Regions from separate parts of the Streptomyces sp. JLSY215 genome, predicted to be linked through region 1. Evidence: predicted binding sites of a transcription regulator. Region 1 holds the regulator's gene; each other region holds the start of a gene.
What was found. The regulator HrcA, encoded in region 1, represses chaperone genes, less so after heat shock. The targets are predictions, from matches to a motif close to TTNGCACTCNGNNNNNCNGAGTGCNAA.
Positions count from the first base shown of each region.

Region 2: a site for HrcA is predicted at 4,641-4,667, ahead of AC5677_RS16050 (FmdB family zinc ribbon protein). Genes of this name have one in related genera too.
Region 3: a site for HrcA is predicted at 3,799-3,825, ahead of groES (co-chaperone GroES). Genes of this name have one in related genera too.

Region 1 covers NZ_CM185022.1:2,883,186-2,891,066, reverse strand. Annotated here, with positions in the region: gene AC5677_RS13000 (Uma2 family endonuclease) at 1-203, shown strand, start outside; gene AC5677_RS12995 (DUF3097 domain-containing protein) at 187-1,014, opposite strand; gene AC5677_RS12990 (MBL fold metallo-hydrolase) at 1,183-1,920, opposite strand; gene hrcA (heat-inducible transcriptional repressor HrcA) at 2,149-3,165, shown strand; gene dnaJ (molecular chaperone DnaJ) at 3,168-4,304, shown strand; gene AC5677_RS12975 (nitronate monooxygenase) at 4,556-5,644, shown strand; gene AC5677_RS12970 (16S rRNA (uracil(1498)-N(3))-methyltransferase) at 5,641-6,384, shown strand; gene AC5677_RS12965 (hypothetical protein) at 6,399-7,124, opposite strand; gene AC5677_RS12960 (OsmC family protein) at 7,600-7,881, opposite strand, start outside.
Region 2 covers NZ_CM185022.1:3,614,594-3,622,474, reverse strand. Annotated here, with positions in the region: gene AC5677_RS16080 (rhodanese-like domain-containing protein) at 1-327, shown strand, start outside; gene AC5677_RS16075 (AMP-binding protein) at 606-1,121, shown strand; gene AC5677_RS16070 (MerR family transcriptional regulator) at 1,210-1,605, opposite strand; gene AC5677_RS16065 (hypothetical protein) at 1,770-2,009, shown strand; gene mscL (large conductance mechanosensitive channel protein MscL) at 2,056-2,559, opposite strand; gene AC5677_RS16055 (S-methyl-5'-thioadenosine phosphorylase) at 3,339-4,172, opposite strand; gene AC5677_RS16050 (FmdB family zinc ribbon protein) at 4,273-4,629, opposite strand; gene AC5677_RS16045 (MFS transporter) at 4,765-6,120, opposite strand; gene AC5677_RS16040 (potassium/proton antiporter) at 6,497-7,881, opposite strand, start outside.
Region 3 covers NZ_CM185022.1:3,800,612-3,808,492, forward strand. Annotated here, with positions in the region: gene AC5677_RS16840 (hydroxyacid dehydrogenase) at 1-707, shown strand, start outside; gene AC5677_RS16845 (hypothetical protein) at 777-1,436, opposite strand; gene groL (chaperonin GroEL) at 1,568-3,196, opposite strand; gene groES (co-chaperone GroES) at 3,343-3,651, opposite strand; gene AC5677_RS16860 (FtsW/RodA/SpoVE family cell cycle protein) at 4,152-5,528, shown strand; gene AC5677_RS16865 (polysaccharide deacetylase family protein) at 5,577-6,458, opposite strand; gene AC5677_RS16870 (THUMP-like domain-containing protein) at 6,541-7,734, shown strand; gene AC5677_RS16875 (Uma2 family endonuclease) at 7,763-7,881, shown strand, end outside.

The DNA of each region.
Region 1 (7,881 bases):
GGAAGGTGCCCGCGTACCTGATCATCGATCCCTTCGAGGCCCACTGCGTCCTCCTCACCGAGCCCGTCGGCAGCGATGAGGAGGCCGACTACGCGGTGTGCCGGACCAGCAGGTTCGGCCACCCCGTGCCGCTGGACGGCCTCGGCCTCGCGTTGGACACGGCCGGTTTTCCCCCGCCGTCGCCGGTCACGGGCAGGCGGTGACGAAGTCGATCAGCTCCTCCACCCGCCCCAGCAACGCCGGCTCCAGGTCCTTGTACGACCGCACGCAGCCCAGGATCCGCTGCCACGCCGCCCCCGTGTTCTCCGGCCAGCCCAGCCCCCGGCACACCCCCGTCTTCCAGTCCTGGCCATGAGGGACGGCGGGCCACCCCGCGATCCCCACCGACGCCGGCTTCACCGCCTCCCACACATCGATGTACGGATGGCCGACGACCAGCACGTTCGCGTCCGTCACGGAGGCCGCGATCCGCGACTCCTTCGAGCCCGGCACCAGGTGATCCACCAGCACCCCCAGCCGCGCATCCGGCCCCGGCGCGAAGCCCCGCACGATCGCCGGCAGGTCGTCGATCCCCTCCAGGTACTCCACGACCACGCCCTCGATGCGCAGATCGTCCCCCCACACCCGCTCGACCAGCTCCGCGTCGTGCCGCCCCTCCACATAAATGCGCCCGGCGCGCGCCACCCGGGCGGGGGCGCCGGGCACGGCGAGTGAGCCGGACGCGGTACGGGCCGGACCGGCCGGCGCCGGGCGGCCCTGGGGCCGTACGAGGGTGACGACGCGGCCCTCCAGAAGGAAGCCGCGCGGCGTCATCGGGAAGACCCGGTGCTTTCCGAAGCGGTCCTCAAGGGTGACGACCGGGCCCTCGGCGGTCTTCTCGCAGCGGATCACGGCACCGCAGAAGCCGGTGGTGACCTCCTCGACGACGAGGTCGGGCTCGGCCGGTACCTCGGGAGCGGGCCGCTGCTTCTTCCAGGGCGGGGTGAGGTCGGGGCTGTAGCGCCTGCTGTGCATCGGGGTGGGCCTGTTCTCTGCGGGGTGGTGTGGTGTGGGGGTCGGCCGGGGGTCCGGGGGTTGTCCCCGGGGGATGCGGTCAGGGCGGGGTGAGGTCCGGGCCGTACCGCTTGCCGCGCATGGCGGCGTAAGGGTCCCGTTCTCGTGAGGGGCGGGCAAGAAGTGCTGTCAGGAGAGCGGGTCGACGCCGAAGCGGATGGCCAGGGCGTCCCGCTGGGCGTGCACGAAGCGGGCGTCCACGACCGCCCCGTGCCCCGGTACGTACACCGCGTCCTCGCCGCCCAGGGCCAGCAGCCGGTCCAGGGCCGCCGGCCACTGCTGGGGCAGCGAGTCGAGGCCGGCGCTCGGTTCGCCCGACTCCTCGACCAGATCGCCGCAGAAGACGATCTCGGGGGTGCCGCCCCGGCCCGGTACGAGGACGGCCAGGTCGTGGGCGGTGTGGCCGGGGCCGACATTGGCGAGCAGCACCTGCCGGTCGCCGAGGTCGACGGTCAGTTCGCCGTGGACGTGGTGATGCGGGCTGACCAGCAGATCCGCGGCCTCCGCGGCCGCCTCCGGGTCGACGCCGTGCCGTACCGCGTCCCGCCGCAGCTCGTCCCGGTCGCGCCGGAGCAGATCGGCCATCCCGGCCGCGCCGAACACCTCGACGCCCGCGAAGGCGGCGGTGCCCATGACGTGATCGAAATGCGGGTGGGTGAGCGCGATATGCGTCACTTCCCGGCCCAGCACACCGCGGATCGCCCGGCGCAGATCGGCGCCGTCGCGGAGGGACGCGCCGGTATCGACGATCATCACCCCGGCCGATCCGGCGATCACGCCGATCGTTTCGTCCCAACCCGGCATCCGGCGGCGGGCAACGCCTTCACCGAGCCGTTCCCACCCGGCCTCTTCCCAAGCAGTGCGCATACCGAGACGCTAGCTCCATCGCGATAGCGTTGCCCGACGGAACGCCTCACGGACCGGCCACAACGGCCGATCACGGTCATCGGGCGGCGCTTTGGCAGCTGATCATTGCGGTCGCTCTTGCCGCAGCTGTGCTACCCGGCCGTACACTGGCTTCCGGGTCTGGCACTCGGCCCGTGCGAGTGCCAGGAGTGACGAGACGGCCACACGGCTGGACTGGAGGTGCGCAGGATGCTCAGTGAACGCAGGCTCGAAGTGCTGCGCGCCATCGTCCAGGACTATGTCGGGACGGAGGAGCCGGTCGGCTCCAAGGCGCTCACCGAACGCCATCAGCTGGGCGTCTCCCCGGCCACCGTCCGCAACGACATGGCGGCGCTGGAGGACGAGGGCTTCATCGCCCAGCCGCACACCAGCGCCGGCCGGATCCCCACCGACAAGGGCTACCGTCTCTTCGTCGACAAGCTGGCGGGCGTCAAGCCGCTGTCCTCCCCGGAGCGGCGGGCCATCCAGAATTTCCTCGACGGCGCCGTCGACCTCGACGACGTCGTCGGCCGTACGGTCCGGCTGCTGGCGCAGCTGACCCGCCAGGTGGCGGTCGTGCAGTACCCGTCCCTGACCCGGTCCACGGTCCGCCATGTCGAGCTGCTGGCGCTGGCCCCGGCCCGCCTCATGCTCGTACTGATCACGGACACCGGACGGGTCGAGCAGCGGCTGATCGACTGCCAGGCGCCGTTCGGCGAGGCGTCGCTCGCGGATCTGCGGGCGCGGCTCAACAGCCGGGTGGTGGGGCGCCGGTTCGCGGATGTGCCGCAGTTGGTGCAGGATCTCCCGGAGTCCTTCGAGCAGGACGACCGCGGCACGGTCTCGACAGTGCTGTCGGTGTTGCTGGAAACTCTGGTGGAGGAGACCGAAGAGCGGCTGATGATCGGCGGAACCGCCAATCTCACGCGCTTCGGGCACGACTTTCCCCTGACCATCCGCCCGGTCCTGGAGGCCCTTGAGGAGCATGTGGTGCTGCTCAAGCTGCTCGGGGAGGCCAAGGACTCGGGCATGACCGTACGTATCGGGCATGAGAATGCCCACGAAGGCCTGACGTCCACATCGGTCGTCGCGGTCGGTTACGGTTCGGGCGACGAGGCAGTCGCCAAACTCGGCGTGGTCGGACCGACCCGCATGGACTACCCCGGAACGATGGGAGCGGTACGCGCAGTGGCACGTTACGTCGGACAAATCCTCGCGGAGTCGTAAAAGTGGCCACGGATTACTACTCGGTTCTCGGCGTCAGTCGCGATGCCTCGCAGGACCAGATCAAGAAGGCCTTCCGTCGGCTGGCGCGCGAGCTGCACCCGGACGTGAACCCGGACCCGAAGACCCAGGAGCGGTTCAAGGAGATCAACGCCGCTTACGAGGTCTTGTCGGACCCGCAGAAGAAGCAGGTCTACGACCTCGGCGGCGACCCGCTCTCGCAGTCGGGCGGCGGCGGTGGCGCGGGCGGCTTCGGCGCCGGCTTCGGCAACTTCTCCGACATCATGGACGCCTTCTTCGGCACGGCCTCGCAGCGCGGCCCGCGCTCGCGCACCCGCCGCGGCCAGGACGCCATGATCCGGCTCGACATCGAGCTGAACGAAGCGGCCTTCGGTACGACCAAGGACATCCAGGTCGACACCGCCATCGTCTGTACGACGTGCACCGGCGAGGGCGCGGCGCCCGGCACCTCCGCGCAGACCTGTGACATGTGCCGCGGCCGCGGTGAGGTCTCGCAGGTCACCCGGTCCTTCCTCGGCCAGGTCATGACCTCGCGGCCGTGCCCGCAGTGCCAGGGCTTCGGTACGGTCGTGCCGACGCCGTGCCCCGAGTGCGCGGGCGACGGCCGGATCCGGTCGCGGCGGACGCTGACGGTCAAGATCCCCGCCGGTGTCGACAACGGCACGCGGATCCAGCTCGCGGGCGAGGGCGAGGTCGGCCCCGGTGGCGGCCCGGCCGGCGACCTCTACGTCGAGATCCATGAGCTGGCGCACCCGGTCTTCCAGCGGCGCGGCGACGATCTCCACTGCACGGTCACCATCCCCATGACAGCGGCGGCACTGGGCACGAAATGCCCGCTGGAGACGCTCGACGGGGTGGAGGAGATCGATGTCCGGCCCGGTACCCAGTCCGGCCAGTCGATCCCGCTGCACCAGCGCGGTGTGACCCATCTGCGCGGCGGCGGCCGCGGCGACCTGATCGTCCATGTCGAGGTGCAGACGCCCACCAAGCTCGACCCCGAGCAGGAGGAGCTGGTGCGCCGGCTGGCCAAGCTCCGCGGCGAGGAGCGCCCGACGGGCCAGTTCCAGCCGGGGCAGCAGGGGCTCTTCTCGCGCCTGAAGGATGCGTTCAACGGGCGGTAGGCGAGTCGGCCGGGGGTTCGGGGGTTGTCCCCCGGTGGGCGCGGTCAGCCGGGGCAGCAGGGGCTCTTCTCGCGGCTGAAGGATGCGTTCAACGGGCGGTAAGGCGGAATACCCCCTGGGCCCCACCGCGTTGTGGCCCACAGGGGGCGCCCGCGTCCCCTACGGGATGCGTTTGACCACCCCTTAGGTGCACCCACCCGCGCCGAGCCCCTGATTGGAGGCTCGGCGCGGCGCCGTGACACGATGTGCTCATGCCCACCGCACTGACCGATCTCTGCCGTTACCCGATCGTGCAGGCTCCGATGGCGGGAGGCGGTTCCGGACCCGAGCTGGCCGCCGCCGTCTGCGGCGCCGGAGGTCTCGGCTTTCTCGCTGCCGGATACAAAACCGCCGACGGCATGTACCAGGAGATCAAACAGCTGCGGTCGCTGACCGACCGGCCCTTCGGCGTCAATCTCTTCATGCCGCAGCCCTCTCTGGCCGACCCCGCCGCCGTCGACGTCTACCGCGAGCAGCTCGCCGGCGAGGCCGCCTGGTACGAGACCGAACTCGGCGACACCGACGGACCCAGCGACGACGGCTATGAGGCCAAGCTCGCGATCCTGCGGGAGGACCCGGTGCCGTTGGTGTCGTTCACCTTCGGCTGCCCCTCGCGGGCCGTCCTCGACTCCTTCGCCAAGGTCGGTACGTACACCGTCGTCACGGCCACCACGGCCGCCGAGGCGCAGGCCGCGCAGTGGTCGGGCGCGGACGCGGTGTGTGTCCAGGGCATCGAGGCGGGCGGGCACCAGGGCACCCACCGCGACGATCCCTACCTGGACGGCACCGGCGCGGGGCTGGGGCTGCTGGCTCTGCTCGGCCAGGTCCGTGAGGCCGTGCAGATCCCGGTGATCGCCGCCGGCGGGCTGATGCGCGGGGCGCAGATCGCGGCGGTGCTGGCCGCCGGGGCGACCATGGCCCAGCTGGGTACCGCATTCCTCGCCACACCCGAGTCGGGCGCCAACCCGCTGCACAAGCAGGCGCTGACCAACCCCCTGTTCACGCATACGGAGTTGACCCGGGCGTTCTCCGGGCGGCCGGCCCGCGGGCTGGTGAACCGCTTCCTTCGCGAGCACGGCCCCTACGCTCCGGCCGCCTACCCCGCGGTCCACTACCTCACGTCCACCGTGCGCAAGGCCGCCGCCAAGGCGGGCGATGCACAGGGGCTCAACCTCTGGGCGGGGCAGGGGCACCGGCTGGCCCGGGAGCTGCCCGCGGCGCGGCTCGTCGAGACCCTTGCGGCGGAACTGCTCGCGGCCCGCGCCGCGTTGGCCCTTCCGGCCGGGGACGGCACCGCATGACGGCCCCGGTGTTTCTCGTCGATTCGCTCGCGGACGTACGGGCCGGCGGGACGCTGACCCTGGAGGGACCGGAGGGCCGGCACGCGGTGTCGGTGCGGCGGCTGCGGGTGGGCGAGGAGATCGTGCTGACGGACGGTCACGGAACCGGCGCCTACGGCGCGGTCGCCGCCGTCGAGGGCAAGGACCGCCTCACCGTCGAGGTCGGCGACATCCACACCGAGGCCCGGCCGACGCCCACCCTCACCGTCGTCCAGGCGCTGCCCAAGGGCGACCGCGGCGAACTGGCCGTCGAGACGATGACCGAGACCGGCGTCGACGTCATCGTCCCCTGGCCGGCGGCGCGTTGCGTCACCCAGTGGAAGGGCGAGCGGGCCGCCAAATCCCTGGCCAAATGGCGCGCCACGGCCCGCGAGGCGGGCAAGCAGTCGCGTCGCCTGACCTTCCCGGAGGTCGCCGACCCGCTGTCGACCAAGGAGGTCGCCGCCCTCCTCGCCGACGCCGACTTCGCGGCCGTCCTCCATGAGGAGGGCAGCGTCCCGCTGGCCACCGCCGAACTCCCCGCCGAGGGCTCGATCGTGCTCGTCGTCGGCCCCGAAGGCGGTGTCTCCCCCGAGGAGCTGGCCGTCTTCGCGCAGGCCGGCGCCCGGCCCTACCGCCTCGGCCGGACCGTCCTGCGCACCTCCACCGCCGGTACGGCCGCAACGGCGCTGCTGCTGGGCCGTACCGGACGCTGGAGCTGACCGCCCGACGACGCTCACCCCCGGGCCATCGCCCCCGCGGCCGATATCAGCTCGGCGAGGGTGCCGGTGAAGGTCGGCAGGAGCCGGAGGCAGATCGCCCGGGCATCGACGTCGCTGCCGAGGTGTTCGGCGGTGAGCTCGGCGGCTTGGGCGTGCAGCGCCCGCCGGTCTCCTTGCACGGATCCCTTGGTGCGGTCCCGTACGAGGTACTTCAGGGCCGTCCGGGCGGGGGCGGAGTGGGCCGGCAGGTCTTCCGGCGCAAGGGTGCCGCGTTGTCCCAGGGCGGTGTCGACCCAGGTCAGGCCGTATCTGTGAGGCTCCGGTGTCGCGCCGAGCAGCTCCAGCAGCAACTCCCGGGGGCAGTCCGGGTGGCCGGCCAGGGCCTCGCCGAGCGGGACGGGGAGGGCGCCGGCGCGCTGCGCGTCGAGGAAGGCGGACCAGGGGAGCGGGATGCCTTCGGTCATGGTGTAGGGCTTGTCGCTCTTGTCCGTGCGGTTGCCGAGGACCGTCATCAGCTCGGCGGGATCCTCGGCGGCGGCGAGACGGCCGCGCAGCTGCTCCAGTCCATTGGGAGCGTCCAGGAGCTTCTTCGTCCGGCGGCGCAGGACGGCCGGGAGACGGTCCAGCGTGAGGATCCCGCGCACCGGGTCCGGCCCGCTGCGCTCCCATACGGCGATCAGCAGCCGCAGCCGGGCCGACGGCACCTGGAGCCGGAGCCGGCCGACGACCGTGCGGGCCACCCCGAGATCGCCCGATTCCAGGCCGGCGATCAGCCAGTGGCGGTAATGGCCGAGGTTGGCGCTCTTCCGCGGCGGCCCGCAGCAGCAATTCCCCGATGTCGCCGTTCATCGCGCGGCGCAGGCCCGTCCCGCCCGGCCCGGTGAGCCGTGCCACCATCTCTTCCGGCAGCCCGGACCGGTCGGCCAACGCGGCCGGCACCTCGGGGCGCAGCCGCTCGGCGAGCGCCTCGGCGGTGGCCGGGTCGGCGAGCCGCAGAGCGATGCGGAGCGGGGGGCTGTTGCTCACGTACGGGGCCCTTCCTGGACGTGCGGTCTGTACGGACGGCGCGGCAGACGGCCGTGCGCGACGGTCGCTCGCTCGTACAGACGATCGTGGCAGACCCCACTGACAACGCAGCGGTGCGCCGGCCGCCCGTCAGGGCCCTGCCGGCGCACCGCCGTTCGCTCCGTCCGGCCGTCCGCCGGACCGGCCGTCTCAGACCAGCTGGGCATCCAGCGTGATGTTCTTGACCCCCGCCAGCGCCTGGCTGACCGGGCAGTTGGCCTTGGCGTCCTGGGCCGCCGCCTGGAAGTCCTCCTCGGACAGCCCCGGGACGCTGGCCTTGACGGTCAGCACGATGCCGGTGATGCCCTCGCCCGGCTGGAAGGTGACATCGGCCTTGGTGTCGAGTGCGGCGACGGTGTAGCCCTTGCCGGCCAGGCCGTGCGAGAAGGCCATGGAGTAGCAGGACGAATGGGCCGCCGCGATCAGCTCCTC
Region 2 (7,881 bases), 730 kb from region 1:
AGCCATCGGATCGACGGGGGCCAGCTCCCTGCCGTGCGAGTCCCCGCCAACCAACTCCCCTCCGAGCAACACCAGTTGATCGACGTCCGCAATGCGGCCGAATTCGAGGCGGGTGCGCTTCCCGGCGCCCGCAACATCCCCCTGGCCGCCCTCCGCGACCAGAGCGACCACCTCGACCGCGACCGGCCGGTCGTCCTCTACTGCCAGAGCGGCAACCGGTCGGTGATCGCAGCGGCACTGCTGGAGGAGCGGGGGTTCGGGGATGTGCGGGATGTGGTGGGGGGATACCAGGCGGCGGTGAAGGAGGCGGCGGCCAAGGCGGGGTGAGCGGATCGGCCGGTTCCGGGCAAGGCCCCGGCTCCGGCCCCGGACAAGGGGGGCCTCGTACACGCACGCAAGAAATCGGGGAAACCTCAGAGGCGCGAGGGGATTGGAGGCGCCCGAGGCCGGGCAGAAAGGGCCGGGTGGCCGCAGGAAGGCGGCGACGGGCGTGCGAGACGGCCGGCGCAGGGGCGTCAGGGACCGTCGGGTACCGAACACCCGTACAACGGACGTTCAGCGATCGTTGATCGCTCATCTTCATGCTGAATCGCATGTTGCGCCGTGTGACGACAGAGCATGCAGATGACGCCCGGGAAGAACGCGAGCCGCAGGCGTCGCGGATCGCCCTCACCTGGACCGGGGAGCCGGGCCGGATGGAGGAGCTGACGCATGGCATGCTCCTCGACCAGGCCGACCGCGCCGCGGCGGCGCTCGCACGGCTCGGTGTGCGGGCCGGCGACAAGGTGGCCGTGCATCTGCCGCTGGTGCCCGAATCGGTGATCGCCACCCTCGCCTGCGGGCGCCTTGACGCGCTGCGCACCACGCTGCCCGTCTCGCTCACCGTGCCCGAACTGGCCGCGCGGACCCGGGAGTCGGGGGCGCGGGTGCTGATCACCGCGGACGCGGCGTTCTGGGACGGGGCCATACGGCCGGTGAAGGCGGTACTCGACCATGCGCTGGCGCGGGCCTGTGCCGTGGAGGGCGGCCGTACCGTCCTGGTGGTGAACCGGTGCGCGCGGCCGGTCTCCTGGACACCGGGGCGCGACCGGTGGTGGCACGAGGTCCTCGACGAGGCATGACCCGCGGGCCGGCCGGGCCCGGCGGCAACCGCACCCGCGTCGACCTGGGCCTGCGGTCGCCCGACGAGAAGGACCGCCGCCCCGCGCCTCAGCCCGAGGGAACGGCCGGGGCGTCGACCGGACGCCTTTTGCTGCGCACCACGTCGAGGTACTCGGCCACCGCGTCCCTGTTCCGGATCAGGCACTCTATGCGCTCCGTCATACGGTCGCGTTCGAGCTCCAGTGTGGCGAGCATCTCCGATGTCGCATCGGCGAAGTGGATGATCCGCGGCTTGTCCAGGCAGGGCAGGATCTGCTTGATGATCCTTGTGGGCAGTCCGGCATCGAGCAGCCCTCTGATCTGCATGACCCGGTCCACGAAGCGCTCGTCGTACTCGCGATAGCCGTTCGCGGAGCGATCGGCGGCGATCAGGCCCTGCTCCTCGTAATAGCGCAACAGCCGACGGGGCGTGCCGGTCCGCTCCGAGAGCTCTCCGATCCGCATGTGCTCCCCTCCCCTTTGCCCCATCGAACCATCGCAGCGACGGCAGCGACGGCAGCGACCGCATCAAGGCGACGGTCCGACGGTACGCGGCGCCGTACGCGGCGCCCACCCCCTCACGCACGCCCCCACCAGGCTCCGGGCCCTCGCCCCCGTACCCTGAAGAGGTGAGCACCATCCCCGAACCCGAACCGGCCGACGAGGCGCCCGCCGCCCGGCCCGCCGCGAGTGGGACCCCCGAGACGGCCCGGCCCGCCGCCCGGCCCGCCGCGCTGATCTTCGACGATCCGCTGGACCGGCAGTCCTCGGACGACACCGACCGCGGCTGGGGCGAGCGGCCCACGGCCTCCGGCAGCGCCGCCGATCTCGCCCGCTTCCTCGACGAAAAGCCGCCCCACCACCTCTGAGCGAGGCGATGAGGCGGCGGGCGCCGGTCGCGGGGGCGCGCTCCGGCTACTGCTGCGTCTTCTGCGTGATGACGGTGGCCGACGTGCCGGACATCGGGAGCGAGCCATTGCGCTGCGCGATGAGCGCGTCGCGGATCTCGGTGAGCAGCTCGATCTCGGTCGGGTCGGCGGGGGCGTCGTCGACCGGCTTCTTCGCGTCCTGGCGGGCCTTCCACTTGTTCATCGGAAGGATCATGAGGAAGTAGACGACCGCGGCGGTGATCAGGAACGTCAGCGCGGCGCTGAGCACCGAGCCCCACAGGATGTAGATCCCGTCGGTGAACTCGCCCGTCTTCTTGTCCGGGTGGCAGCTGGTGCTCAGGCAGGCCTTGTAGTTGTCGAGGTTCTGCGAGCCGAGGGCGCCGATGATCGGGTTGATCACGCCCTTGACCACGGCATTGACGATGTTGGTGAATGCCGCACCGACGACGACCGCGACCGCGAGCTCGATGACGTTTCCGCGCATCAGGAATTCCTTGAATCCCTGCAGGACGCCCTTGTTCTCGCTCACCTGACAGCCTCTTTCCACGCTCGGTACGGATGGTGCAGCAACAATCAGCACCGCAACTTACGGCAGGGCGGGGCGGCGGTGTCCAGTCGTCCGACACGAACCGGCGATCGACCAGAGCGTCAGTGCGGATCTGGCGGACCGGCCTCTCCCAAGCCCTTGAAGGGCAGGGGGCACCCCCACCCGGAGAAGCTTTGCGTGCGAGCGGAGCGGACGCCACTCGATCTTGGGGCATGACTACCGCCCTCCGGAGAGCGCCGCCGCCGGGCATCCGGTCGCCGGAGCCGTTCGTACGGCGCCGTACGAGACGCCCGTGGCCAGTGCTGCGGCGGTCATCGCCAGTGCGGCGGCGATCAGGCGCCGTCGCGTCGTCCGCCGCCATCGGTGTCGTCCACCACCGGCCCGTACCGGTGCGAAGTGGGGCACTTCACACGTTGGCGGAGTCGGGAGCGGCGGGTCGGGGAGCGGATCCGGCGGGAGCCGTAAGGCGGCGGGAAGGCCGAGGGAGGCGTCGGGAGGGGAGTCGAGGGAGGGACGGGGCATCGTCGTCACCGCCTGTCGCGGGATTGCGGAACGGGTCACCGGCGGTCACCGGCGATCACCACCGTGCCGGAATTCCCCACGGCCCGCTTCGGCCTGTGGATGAACCCGCACCTGTGGACAACTCGCTCACCCGCAGAAGCCCCTGGCGGCCCTGGCGCCCCTGATCTCCCCGAGATCCTGCCGGCCCCGGCAAACCGCGCCGCCGAGCCCGCGATGCCCCGCGACGCCCGGCACCGCCGCTACGGCAGCTCGATCCCCAGATCCCAGCCCTCGAGGGAACTGGCGCAGGGACAGTCGCGCGCCGCGGAGTCGGGGAGGGCGGCCACCGCGTCGAAAAGGACCTCGCGCAGTCGGCCGACGTTCTGGCCGAAGACCTTGAGGACCTCCTCGTGGGAGACACCGTCGCCCGTCTCGGTGCCCGCGTCCAGGTCGGTGACCAGGGTCAATGAGGTGTAGCAGAGGCCGAGTTCCCGGGCGAGTACGGCCTCGGGGTGGCCGGTCATGCCGACCACCGACCAGCCCTGCGCGGCGTGCCAGCGGGACTCGGCGCGGGTGGAGAAGCGGGGGCCTTCGATGACGACGAGGGTGCCGCCGTCGACCGGCTCCCAGTTGCGGCCGCGGGCCGCCGCCACCGCGGTCCGGCGCCCGGTGGGGCAGTAGGGGTCGGCGAAGGAGACGTGGACGATGTTCGGGACGGCGCCGCCCGGCAGCGGTTCGCCGTCGAAATACGACTGGGCGCGGGACTTGGTGCGGTCGACGAGCTGGTCGGGGACGAGCAGCGTGCCGGGGCCGTACTCGGGGCGCAGGCCGCCGACGGCACACGGCCCGAGGACCTGGCGCACGCCGACCGAGCGCAGCGCCCACAGGTTGGCGCGGTAGTTGATGCGGTGCGGCGCGAGGTGGTGCCCCCGGCCGTGCCGGGGCAGGAAGGCGACCCGGCGGCCGGCCACCTCGCCCAGGAAGAGGGAGTCGCTGGGCGGCCCGTAGGGGGTGTCCACTGTGATCTCGGTCACGTCGTCGAGGAAGGAATAGAACCCCGAGCCGCCGATAACGCCAATCTCCGCGTCAGACATGCCGGTCACACTATCGGGGCGGCCCGCCGCGCCGCGGGGCCGGGCCGGAAAAGCCGCGGACCCCGCCGTCGGCGACGGCGGGGTCCGGGGGAAGCGTGGGTCAGGCGGCGGAGCTGCTGCTCGTGGACGACGAGGACGTCGAGGACGACGCCGTCGAGGACGAGGAGGAGGCCGTGGACGACGAGGTCGTCGACTTGGCGTCCGAGCTGCCGGCCGAGTCCGAGGAGGACGAGCCGCTCGTGCTGGAGGAGCTCTTCGCCGGGCTGCTGCTGGACGACGAGCCGCGGCTGTCGTTGCGGTAGAACCCGGAGCCCTTGAAGACGATGCCGACCGCGGAGAACACCTTCTTGAGGCGTCCGTTGCAGCTGGGGCACTCGGTGAGCGCGTCGTCGGTGAACTTCTGCACGGCCTCAAGGCCCTCGCCGCACGCGGTGCACTGGTACTGGTAGGTCGGCACTTGACTTCCTCCTGGCACTCTCACTCGATGAGTGCTAACGACGATCCATAGTGCAGTATTCCGGCCCGTCAGTCCACTGTGACCGGCGTACGGTGACCGACTCCACGTTCGGCAGGGCGCGCGTCCCGCGTCCTGTCAGGCGTTCGCCAGCGCCCGCTCCCGGCCCTCGGAAACGGCGTCGACCTGCTGGTTCGCAGCGTCCGTGCCGTCCGTGCTGTCCGTACCGTCCGTACCGTTCGTGGCGTCCGTGCCGTGCGCGGCGCCGCCGGCGACCACGGTCGACGACCGCGGCAGCAGATGCGCGCGCAGCGTCAGCAGCACCGTCAGCGCCAGCGCCGTACCGGCCAGCGGCACCAGGAAGCCGGCGCTCGGGCCGAAGCGGTCCGTGAGCTGGCCGGCCGAGGAGGCTGCGGCCGCCTGGCCCAGTGCCACCGCACCGGTCAGCCAGGTGAAGGCCTCCGTACGGGCGGCGGCCGGCACCAGCGTCTCGACCAGGGTGTAGCCGGAGATCAGGGCCGGGGCGATGCACAGGCCGATCACCAGGCCGACGGCGGCCAGCAGCGGCACCGCGGTCACGGACCACAGCGGGGTGGTGGCCAGGGCCAGCAGACCGTAGGCGACCAGCAGGCGGCGGCGCGGGCCGACCTTCCAGCTGATGGCGCCGCAGGCGATACCCGCGAGCATGTTGCCGGCCGCGAAGATCCCGTAGAGGACGCCGTTGATGCCCGGGTGCCCGATGTGCTCGGTGAAGGCGGTCAGCGAGACCTGCATACCGCCGAAGACGGTGCCGATGCCCAGGAACGCCACGATCAGGACGCGTACGCCGGGCACGGACAGCGCCGAGACGCGCGGGCGGCCGAGGTCCTGCGCCCGGTGGACGGGCGGCTGGGTGCGCCGCTGCGCGGCGAACAGCAGACCGCCGGCCAGGCTGAGGACGGCCTCGGTGATCAGGCCGGCGGCCGGGTGGATGCCGGTGCACAGGGCGGTCGCCAGCACCGGGCCGACGACGAAGGTGAACTCGTCGGTCACCGACTCGAACGCGGCGGCCGTCGGCATCAGCGGGCTGCCGCCGAGCGTCGCCGCCCAGCGGGCCCGGACCATCGGGCCGACCTGCGGCGTCGAGGCGCCGGTGGGAACGGCCACCGCGAGCAGCGCCCACAGGGGGGCGTGCGCGAGGGCGAGGGTGATCAGCGCGGCGACGCCGGCGACATGCACCGCGACACCGGGGAGCAGCACCGCGCGCTGACCGAAGCGGTCGGCGAGCTTGCCGCTCTGGGGGGCGAACAGCGCCATCGAGACGCCGGTGGCGGCGGTGACCGCGCCGGCGGTGCCGAAGGAGCCGGTGGTGGACTGGACGAGCAGGGTGATGCCGATCGTCAGCATCGCGAACGGCTGCCGGGCCAGAAAGCCGGGCAGTACGAATGTCCATGCACCAGGGGTGCGCAGCAGTTGTCCGTATCCGGGACGGGAGTCCTTGACCGCGGGTGCCACGGCCGGGCCTTTCTGCTGCCTGGTAGCGCGTGGCCGCGAGGTCGTCACGGAACGCGCCGAGAGCTGTCCTCTCGCGCAGGACCGAGTGATACCGCGTGGTCCGCACCGGAGAAGTGGCTGCGCTTGTGGCAGAGGACCGCGGCCGCCGAGCGGTCGCGCCAGCTCTGCTTCAGGCAGAGTTGGTTCGTTTATTGCCTCTTCATACTACAGGTTGAAGCGCGTGAAGCCCTGGGATTAACCAGGGCTTCACGTGAAATTCCTTGGGATCCGTGGAGAGATGCGGCACATACCGGCCGGTCGGAGTCGCAAGGGCCCGCTCGGTGCCGTACGGGCCTCCAAGGGGGCGCATGCCCCTCGGCTCAGCCGGCTCCTCGGCTCACCCGGCCCCGCGCCGCCTGCCCCGTCGCTCCCTGGACTCGCCGTGCCGCGGCTCGCCGTGTCCGCCCGTTCCCAGCCAGCCGGCCAGCTTGCCGCCCTGGGAGACGGCCTGCAGCCGTCGCTCGGCGGCGTCCCGTACCGGGTCCGTGGCCACCACCAGCAGCTCGTCGCCGTGCCGCAGCACGGTCGTGGGCGACGGCACGAAGCTGGAGCCGTCCCGGACGACGAGGGTGACCGCGGCGCCGGCGGGCATCCGCAGCTCGCCGACCTCGACGCCGTGCATCCGCGAGCCGGGCCCGATGGACGTGGACAGCAGATGGCCGCGCAGCCGCTCCAGCGGGGCCGACTCGATGCCCAGGTCGGCGGCCTCCTCGCCGTCGCCGAGCTGCAGCCGCCGCGCCAGCCAGGGCAGCGTCGGGCCCTGGATGAGGGTGTAGACCACGACGAGCACGAAGACGATGTTGAAGACGCGTTCGCTGCCGGGGATGTCGGTGACCATCGGGATGGTGGCCAGGACGATGGGCACCGCGCCGCGCAGGCCGGCCCACGACAGCAGGGTCTTCTCCTGCCAGGGCATGCGGAACGGCAGCAGGCTCACGAACACCGACAGCGGGCGGGCCACGATCGTCAGGATCATGCCGATGACCAGCGCCGGGACGATGTCGTCGAGGAGGTTGTGCGGGGTGACCAGCAGGCCCAGCAGGACGAACATGCCGATCTGGCCGATCCAGCCGAGCCCCTCGGCGAAGCCGCGGGTGGCCGGGGCGTGCGGGAGTTTGGCGTTACCGAGGATCACCGCGGCCAGATAGACGGCGAGGAATCCGGAGCCGTGTGCCAGGGCGCCGGCCGCGTAGGCGGAGACCGCGATGGCCATGACGGCGATCGGGTAGAGGCCGGAGGCGGGCAGCGCCACATGCCGCATGCCGTAGGAGCCGAGCCAGCCGATCGCCAGCCCGATCGCGGCGCCGATGGCCAGCTCCAGGGCTATCTCGCCGAGCAGGGCGTACCAGTGCTCGACCGGCCCGGCCGTGGAGAAGGCGACGACGAGGATGACCACCGGGGCGTCGTTGAAGCCCGATTCGGCCTCCAGAACACCCGTCAGGCGGGCGGGCAGCGGGACGTTGCGCAGTACGGAGAAGACCGCGGCCGCGTCCGTCGAGGAGACCACGGCGCCGATCAGCAGCGCCTGGCGCCATTCGAGCCCGGCCAGATAGTGCGCTCCGGCCGCGGTGACCCCCACGCTCACCGCGACGCCGACCGTCGAAAGCAGTGCCGCCCGGGGCAGCGCCGGCCTGATTTCCTTCCACTTCGTGCCCAGTCCGCCCTCCGCGAGGATCACGACCAGGGCCGCATAGCCGAGGAGTTGGGTCAGCCCGGCGTTGT
Region 3 (7,881 bases), 920 kb from region 1:
CCGTCACCTCGGCCGCCGCCGCCAACGCGCTGCCGGTCGCCGAATACACCCTCGCCGCGATCCTGTTCGCGGGGAAGCGCGTCCTGCATTCCGCCCACCGCTACCGCACGCTGCGCGCCCCGCACGACTGGCTGCACGAACTCGGCGGCGCCGGCAACCACGGCCGCACCGTCGGCATCATCGGCGCCTCCCGCATCGGCCGTCGCGTGATCGCGCTGCTGCACCCCTTCGACCTGCGGGTCCTCCTCCACGACCCGTACCTCGACCCCGCCGAGGCCGCCGACCTGGGCGCCACCCCCGTCCCCCTCGACACGCTCTGCGCCGCCGCCGACGTCGTCACCGTCCACGCCCCCCAGCTGCCCGCCACCCACCACATGCTCGGCGCCCGCGAACTGGCCCTGATGCCCGACGGCGCCACCCTGATCAACACCGCCCGCGGCTCCCTCGTCGACGAAGCGGCCCTCCTCCCCGAGCTGCTGACCGGCCGCCTGAACGCCGTCCTCGACGTCACCGAGCCCGAACTCCCGCCCCCCGACTCGCCGTTGTACGACCTCCCCAACGTCCTGCTGACCCCGCACATCGCCGGCTCCCTGGGCGGCGAACTCCACCGCCTGGCCGACCTGGCCCTGGACGAACTGGAGCGCTACACCCGGGGACTGCCCTTCAGCGATCCCGTACGGCCGGAGGGGCTGGACCGCTCGGCCTGACCCGTCCGCCGCCGTCGGCGGGAAGACACCCGGTCGCCGCGAGGGTTGCCGCGGCCCCGCCGGACCGGCTCAGCGGGTCCGGCCGCCGGTGCGTTCCCGATGGCCCTTGATATCGGGCAGGCCCCGGTAGCCCCGCTCGCGCTCGGACTCACCGAGCCACAGCTGAGGCACGTACGGCCGGACGGCAGCCACCACCGGGCGATAGGTCGCTTTGCTGAGGGCGAGGCGGTAGCGCAGGCGGGGGAGCGTGGGGCTCAGCGGCTCCTCGTCGCGGACCAGGGGCCACAGCACCGGGTCGTCGCGGTCGATGGGCCGGTTGGGGCACAGTTCGAGGGAGTACTCCTTGGTGCGGTAGCGCCGCCCACCAGCATGGCACCAGTAGAGGCCGACGCCGGCGAGCGTGTGCCAAGGGATGACGTTCCGGGCCGGCCCGTTGACGTACCAGAGGCCGGTGTGGTCGACGGCCACCTCGGCGTGGCGGCCCTTCCAGAGGGCGAGGAAGAGGAGAGTGGCGAGGCCGCCGCAGATCAGCAACCAGACGATTCCTCCGGCCAGTTCATCCGCAACGAGGCCGTGTCCGCGGTGGTCTTTCACGAGGGCGGCGAGGGGGCCGAGCAGGCCGATCACGAGGGCGAGGGCGCAGACGCGGCTGCCCCTCAGGAGATTTCGGCGGCCGGTGTGGATGACCGTGGCGTCGGGCGCCGGAGAGCGGCTGATCGGCATGGACATGAAGGGAAGCGTATCCAAGGAGGCCCGGCGGCGCCCCCGAAAGCCGCACGGCATCATGGCCCCAACGCCGAGGCCCGGCCCCCGCATGAGCGGGGACCGGGCCTCGAAGCCGTACCGGACTACTGCACAGGTCAGTGCGAGTGGCCGTGGCCGTGACCGTGACCGGCCTCGGCCTCCTCCTCCGCCGGCTTCTCGACGACCAGGGTCTCGGTCGTCAGCAGCAGCGAAGCGATGGAGGCGGCGTTCTCCAGGGCGGAGCGGGTGACCTTGACCGGGTCGATGACGCCGGCCTTGACCAGGTCGCCGTACTCGCCGGTGGCGGCGTTGAAGCCCTGGCCCTTGTCCTGCTCGGCGACCTTGGCGGTGATCACGTAGCCCTCGAGGCCCGCGTTCTCGGCGATCCAGCGCAGCGGCTCGACGGCGGCGCGACGGACGACGGCGACACCGGTGGCCTCGTCGCCCTCCTTGCCGAGGTTGCCCTCGAGCACCTTGACGGCGTGGACCAGCGCAGAGCCACCACCGGAGACGATGCCCTCCTCGACCGCGGCGCGGGTCGCGGAGATGGCGTCCTCCAGACGGTGCTTCTTCTCCTTGAGCTCGACCTCGGTGGCCGCACCCACGCGGATGACGCAGACGCCACCGGCGAGCTTGGCGAGGCGCTCCTGGAGCTTCTCGCGGTCCCAGTCCGAGTCGGTGGTCTCGATCTCGGCCTTGATCTGGGCGACGCGGCCCTCGACGTCGGCGCTGTTGCCGCCGCCGTCGACGATGGTGGTGTCGTCCTTGGTCACGGTCACGCGGCGGGCGGTGCCCAGCACGTCCAGACCGGCCTGGTCGAGCTTGAGGCCGACCTCCTCGGCGATGACGGTGGCACCGGTGAGGGTGGCCATGTCGCCGAGCATCGCCTTGCGGCGGTCACCGAAGCCGGGGGCCTTGACGGCCACGGCGTTGAAGGTGCCACGGATCTTGTTGACGACGAGGGTGGAGAGCGCCTCGCCCTCGACATCCTCGGCGATGATCAGCAGCGGCTTGGAGGCACCGGCCTGGATGACCTTCTCCAGCAGCGGCAGCAGGTCCTGGATCGAGGCGATCTTGCCCTGGTGGATGAGGATGTACGGGTCGTCGAGGACGGCCTCCATCCGCTCCTGGTCGGTGACCATGTACGGCGAGAGGTAGCCCTTGTCGAAGGCCATGCCCTCGGTGAAGTCCAGCTCCAGACCGAAGGTGTTGGACTCCTCGACGGTGATCACACCGTCCTTGCCGACCTTGTCCATCGCCTCGGCGATCAGCTCGCCGACCTGCTTGTCCTGCGCGGACAGGCCGGCCACGGCGGCGATGTCGGACTTGTCGTCGATCGGGCGGGCGGTGGCCAGCAGCTCGTCGGAGACGGCCTTGACCGCCGCGTCGATGCCCTTCTTCAGGGCGGCCGGGGAGGCACCCGCGGCGACGTTGCGCAGACCCTCGCGGACCAGCGCCTGGGCCAGCACGGTGGCGGTGGTGGTGCCGTCACCCGCGATGTCGTTGGTCTTGGTCGCCACCTCCTTGACGAGCTGGGCGCCCAGGTTCTCGTACGGGTCCTCGACCTCGACCTCACGCGCGATGGTGACACCGTCGTTGGTGATGGTCGGGGCGCCGAACTTCTTGTCGATGACGACGTTGCGGCCCTTGGGGCCGATCGTCACCTTGACCGTGTCGGCAAGCTTGTTGACGCCGCGCTCAAGGGCGCGACGGGCGTCCTCGTCGAACTTCAGGATCTTCGCCATGAGTTGCTTCAAGTCCTCTCGTTGCGATCTTCGGCCTCGCCGCCGTGACCGCTGTCGCTCATATCGCTCATACGAAACTGCGCCCCTGCCCCGGGTTGTTTAGACGCGGGAACCAGGGGCGCAGATCAAGGCAAAACGTGGGTGACTTACTTCTCGATGATCGCGAGCACGTCGCGAGCCGAGAGGACGAGGTACTCGTCGCCGCTGTACTTCACCTCGGTGCCGCCGTACTTGCTGTAGAGCACGACATCGCCGACCTTGACGTCGAGCGGCAGGCGCTCGCCGTTCTCGAAACGGCCGGGACCCACGGCCAGGACAGCGCCCTCCTGGGGCTTCTCCTTGGCAGTGTCCGGAATGACCAGGCCCGAAGCCGTGGTCTGCTCGGCGTCGAGCGGCTGGACCACAATGCGGTCCTCGAGCGGCTTGATGGCAACCTTGGAGCTGGTGGTCGTCACGATCCGACCTCCCCCTTCGGAGATCTCACGGGGTTAACTGTCTGAGGTGGCGACCAGGTGGATCCGTCGTCGCGGGTGCCGGACCTGCCCGTCGCGCATACTTGGCACTCCCCGGTGGAGAGTGCCAACGCTGACACTATGACGCGGTTAGCACTCGGTCAAGCGGAGTGCCAATCGAGGCGCGGCCTGTCGCCCGTGCGGGTTCGGCGGCGGCCACCGGGCAGCTGAATTCGGACACACCTCCCGCATCGGCCGCAACCACACTCACCGCTTCCTCGTCTCCCTTCCCGACCACCGAACCGACCACCGAACCGACTCCCGAACCAACGACCGAACCGACGACCGACCCCGACGACCGGGCTTCCGGCGTACGACCCTCCCCCAAGGTCTTGAAGACCAGGGGGGACACCCCAAGGCGGAGGACCCGCGTGCACGGACCGACCAGCGCTCCCCGCGCGGCCCGGAGGAGGCAGAGGCAGGAGAGCGACGTCGAACGCACGATGACGTTCGCCGCCCTCGCCCAGGCCCCCGACCGCCGCCGGACCGAGGCGTGGCTGCTGCTCCTCACCGTCGGGATCACCGTCTTCGGCTATGTCTGCACCGAGCTGTCGATGAAGGGCGGGGTCTCCCGCGGCCTGATCGTCTTCAGCGCCGTCTTCACCGCCATCGCACTGGTCCCGCATCTGCTGGTACGCCGCTTCGCACCGCGCGCCGATCCGCTGATCCTGCCGCTGGCGACGCTGCTGACGGGCATCGGCCTGGTGCTGCTGCACCGGCTGGACATCTCCTACAAGGCCAGCCCCCTGCTGCTGCGGATGATGGGCCAGGCCGCGGACGGCCAGCTGCTGTGGACGGCGATCGGGGTGGCGGTCTGCATGGGCGTGCTGCTGACGCTGCGCGATCACCGCACGCTGCAGCGCTATATCTATCTGACGATGGCGGGTGCGCTGGTGCTGCTGATGGCACCGGCCTTCTTCGGCGCCGACCAGTTCGGGGCCAAGCGCTGGATTCTGCTGGGTCCGCTGTCCGTTCAGCCCGGCGAATTCGTCAAGGTCATGATCGCGGTGTTCTTCGCGGGTTACCTGACCGTCAAGCGCGATGCGCTGGCGCTGACCGGACGGCGCTTCCTCGGGGTGCAGCTGCCCGTGGCGCGCCAGCTCGGGCCGATCTTCACGATCTGGGCGATCAGCCTGCTGGTGCTGGTCTTCGAACGCGACCTCGGCACCTCGCTGATCTTCTTCGGCGTCTTTGTGATCATGCTCTACATGGCCACCCAGCGCACCAGTTGGGTGGCGTTCGGCCTACTGATGGCCGTCATCGGCGCGGCGGTCGTCGGCTCCCTGGAGCCGCATGTCCACGGCCGGGTCACCGCCTGGCTGGACCCCATGCGGGCGTACACCAAGCAGGGCGAGGCCGAGGGCATGTCCCGGCAGCTCGCCGAGGCGCTCTTCAGCTTCGGCAGCGGCGGGATCGGCGGTACCGGGCTGGGGCAGGGCCATCCCGAGCTGATCGGCTTCGCCGGCAACAGCGACTTCATCCTGACCACCGTCGGCGAGGAGCTGGGCCTGGCCGGGGTGATGGCCGTGCTCCTGCTGTACGTCCTCCTGGCGCAGCGTGGGCTGCGGGTGGCGTTCAGCTCCCGCGACCCGTTCGGCAAACTGCTCGCCGTCGGGCTCTCCAGCGCGCTGATCCTCCAGGTCTTCGTCGTCGCCGGCGGCGTCACCGGGCTGATCCCCCTCACCGGCAAGGCGCTGCCCTTCCTCGCCAAGGGCGGCTCGTCACTCGTCGCGAACTGGGTGATGGTCGGGCTGCTGCTGCGGATCAGCGACACCGCCCAGCGCCGCCGCGAGCCGGTGGGCCCGCCGCCGCGGCCGTAGGGCGAGCCGTCCCGCACCCGGCACCCGGCACCCGGCCCCGGCACCCGCTCACACATAGTCCTCCAGCAGCCCGACGGCGAAGCCCTGTTCGCGGGCCGTGCGCAGCAGGTTGCGCGCGGCCTCCGGCAACGCCCCGTGCCGGTCCCGGCGGAGGTCGGTGCGGGCCAGGACGATATCGCCGGGGTGCAGCCGGTGGTCCCGCTCGCGGTAGGCGATCCGGCCGGGGAAGACCTCCTCGTTCCAGAGCGGTACGGCCCGGACGCCGCAGGCGGCCGCCATCCGCAGCGTCTCCAGCGTGTACGCGCCCTGCGGCGGCCTGAAGAGCACCGGCCACCGGCCGCTCCGGCGCTTGCGCAGATCCTGCTGCTCGCAGATCGCGTCGCGCTGCGCCGCCGCGGGAAGCCGTGGCAGCACGCGCTGGTGCGCCATGGGGAACGCGCTGAAGGGGACGTCGAGTTCGCGCATCATCCGGATGAAGTCGGCGTCCGTCGCATCGGCGTCGTCGACCGTCAGGAACACGACCTTGGCGCGGGTCGGCACCCGGGCGATCACGGCGGGCAGACCCGTGCCGCGGCCCCTGGAGAGGCGCGGCTCGGTCGTCAGGAACGGCTTGAAGGCCGGCGGCCGCGGCGGGCTGAGCGGCAGCCCGGCCAGTCCGTACCGCTTGGCCGCCACCGCCTGGCGCGCCTGCGCCCGGTGCACCATCCGCGCCTGGGAGAGCAGCGCGCCGGCATCCGGCGCGACGACGGTCGGCCCGGCCGCCGGAGCGTTGTCGAGCAGGTCCTCACCGCGCACCACACCGCAGCCGGCCGCCAGCAGCCCGAGTACGGAGAGGGCCGCCAGGCCCCGAGCCCTGGCGGCGGCACCCGTGGCCACGCCCTCGCCCTCATCCCGTACCCGGACAGTTCGGAAAAGTCCGACAATCTTCATAACCGGGAGTCTGGCAGCGCCCCGCCCCCTCGCCACGGCGACACAACCCACCACGCCGAAGCGGTCAGCCGACTGGCCCACAATGGGGCAGGTGACCGACCTCGACACGTTCTGCGCACTGCTCACCCCCGAGGGACAGGAGCTGCTGGCCGCACTGCGGGACCACGATCCGGCCGACGACCTGGCCGTCGCCACCCGGCTGCGCCGCACCCACCCCGCGCCGCTGGTGTCCGCCGCCCTCGGGCAGGCCCGGCTGCGGCAGCGCGCGGCAGCGAAGTTCGGGGCGGACGCCCAGCGGATGTACTTCACCCCGAACGGCGTCGAGCAGTCCACCCGCGCCACCGTCGCCACCCACCGCGCCGCCCGGCTCGCCGCGCTGGGCGTCCGTACGCTGGCCGACCTCTGCTCCGGTATCGGCGGCGACGCCATCGCCCTGGCCCGCGCCGGAATCCGCGTCCTGGCCGTCGACCGCGACCCGCTGGCCTGCGCCGCCGCGCGCGCGAACGCCGAGGCGCTGGGGCTGGCCGGTCTGATCGAGGTGCGCTGCGCGGATGTGGCGGAGGTGGACACGGCCGGGTTCGACGCGGTGTTCGTGGACCCGGCGCGGCGGACGAAGGCGCGGGGCGGCAGGATCTTCGACCCGGAGGCGTACTCGCCCCCGCTGTCCTGGGCCGTCGAGGCGGCCCGCAAGGCCCCCCGCGCGGCGCTGAAGATCGCACCCGGCGTACCGCACGAGGCGCTGCCGGAGGACGCCGAGACGGAGTGGATCTCCGACGGCGGCGAGGTGAAGGAGGCGGTGGTGTGGTTCGGCACCACCGCGGCCCCCGGCGGCCGCCGCGCGACCCTCCTCCCCGGCGGCGCCACCCTGCTCGGCGCGGGCCTGCCCGACCCCGAGCCGGGCCCCGTCGGCCGCTGGCTGTACGAGCCGGACGGCGCCGTCATCCGGGCGCACCTGGTGGCCGATGTCGCCCGGCAGATCGGCGGCCGGCTCATCGACCCGACCATCGCGTACCTCACCGCCGACGAGCTGACCCCGACCCCGTACGCCACCGCCTACGAGATCACCGACGTCCTGCCCTTCAACGTCAAGAAGCTGCGGGCGCTGCTGCGCGAGCGCGGGATCGGCATCGCGGAGATCAAGAAGCGGGGGTCGGCGGTCTCCCCCGAGGAGCTGCGCAAGAAGCTCCGCCTCGAAGGGGTGAACTCCTGCACGATCATCCTCACGCGGGTGGCGGGAAAGCCGAGCATGCTGCTGGGGAGGCCGGTCAGGGCGTAGCCCCCGTAGGCGACGAAGGAGACCAAGGATGAGCAGCGAACCGCTCGTCGAGCCGGCCGTCGAGTGGGAGGACCCGGCCGATCTGCTGGTCGCTCTGGAGAAGGCGTACGGAATTCCGGTCCGGGCCGAGTACGTCGAAACGCTCCC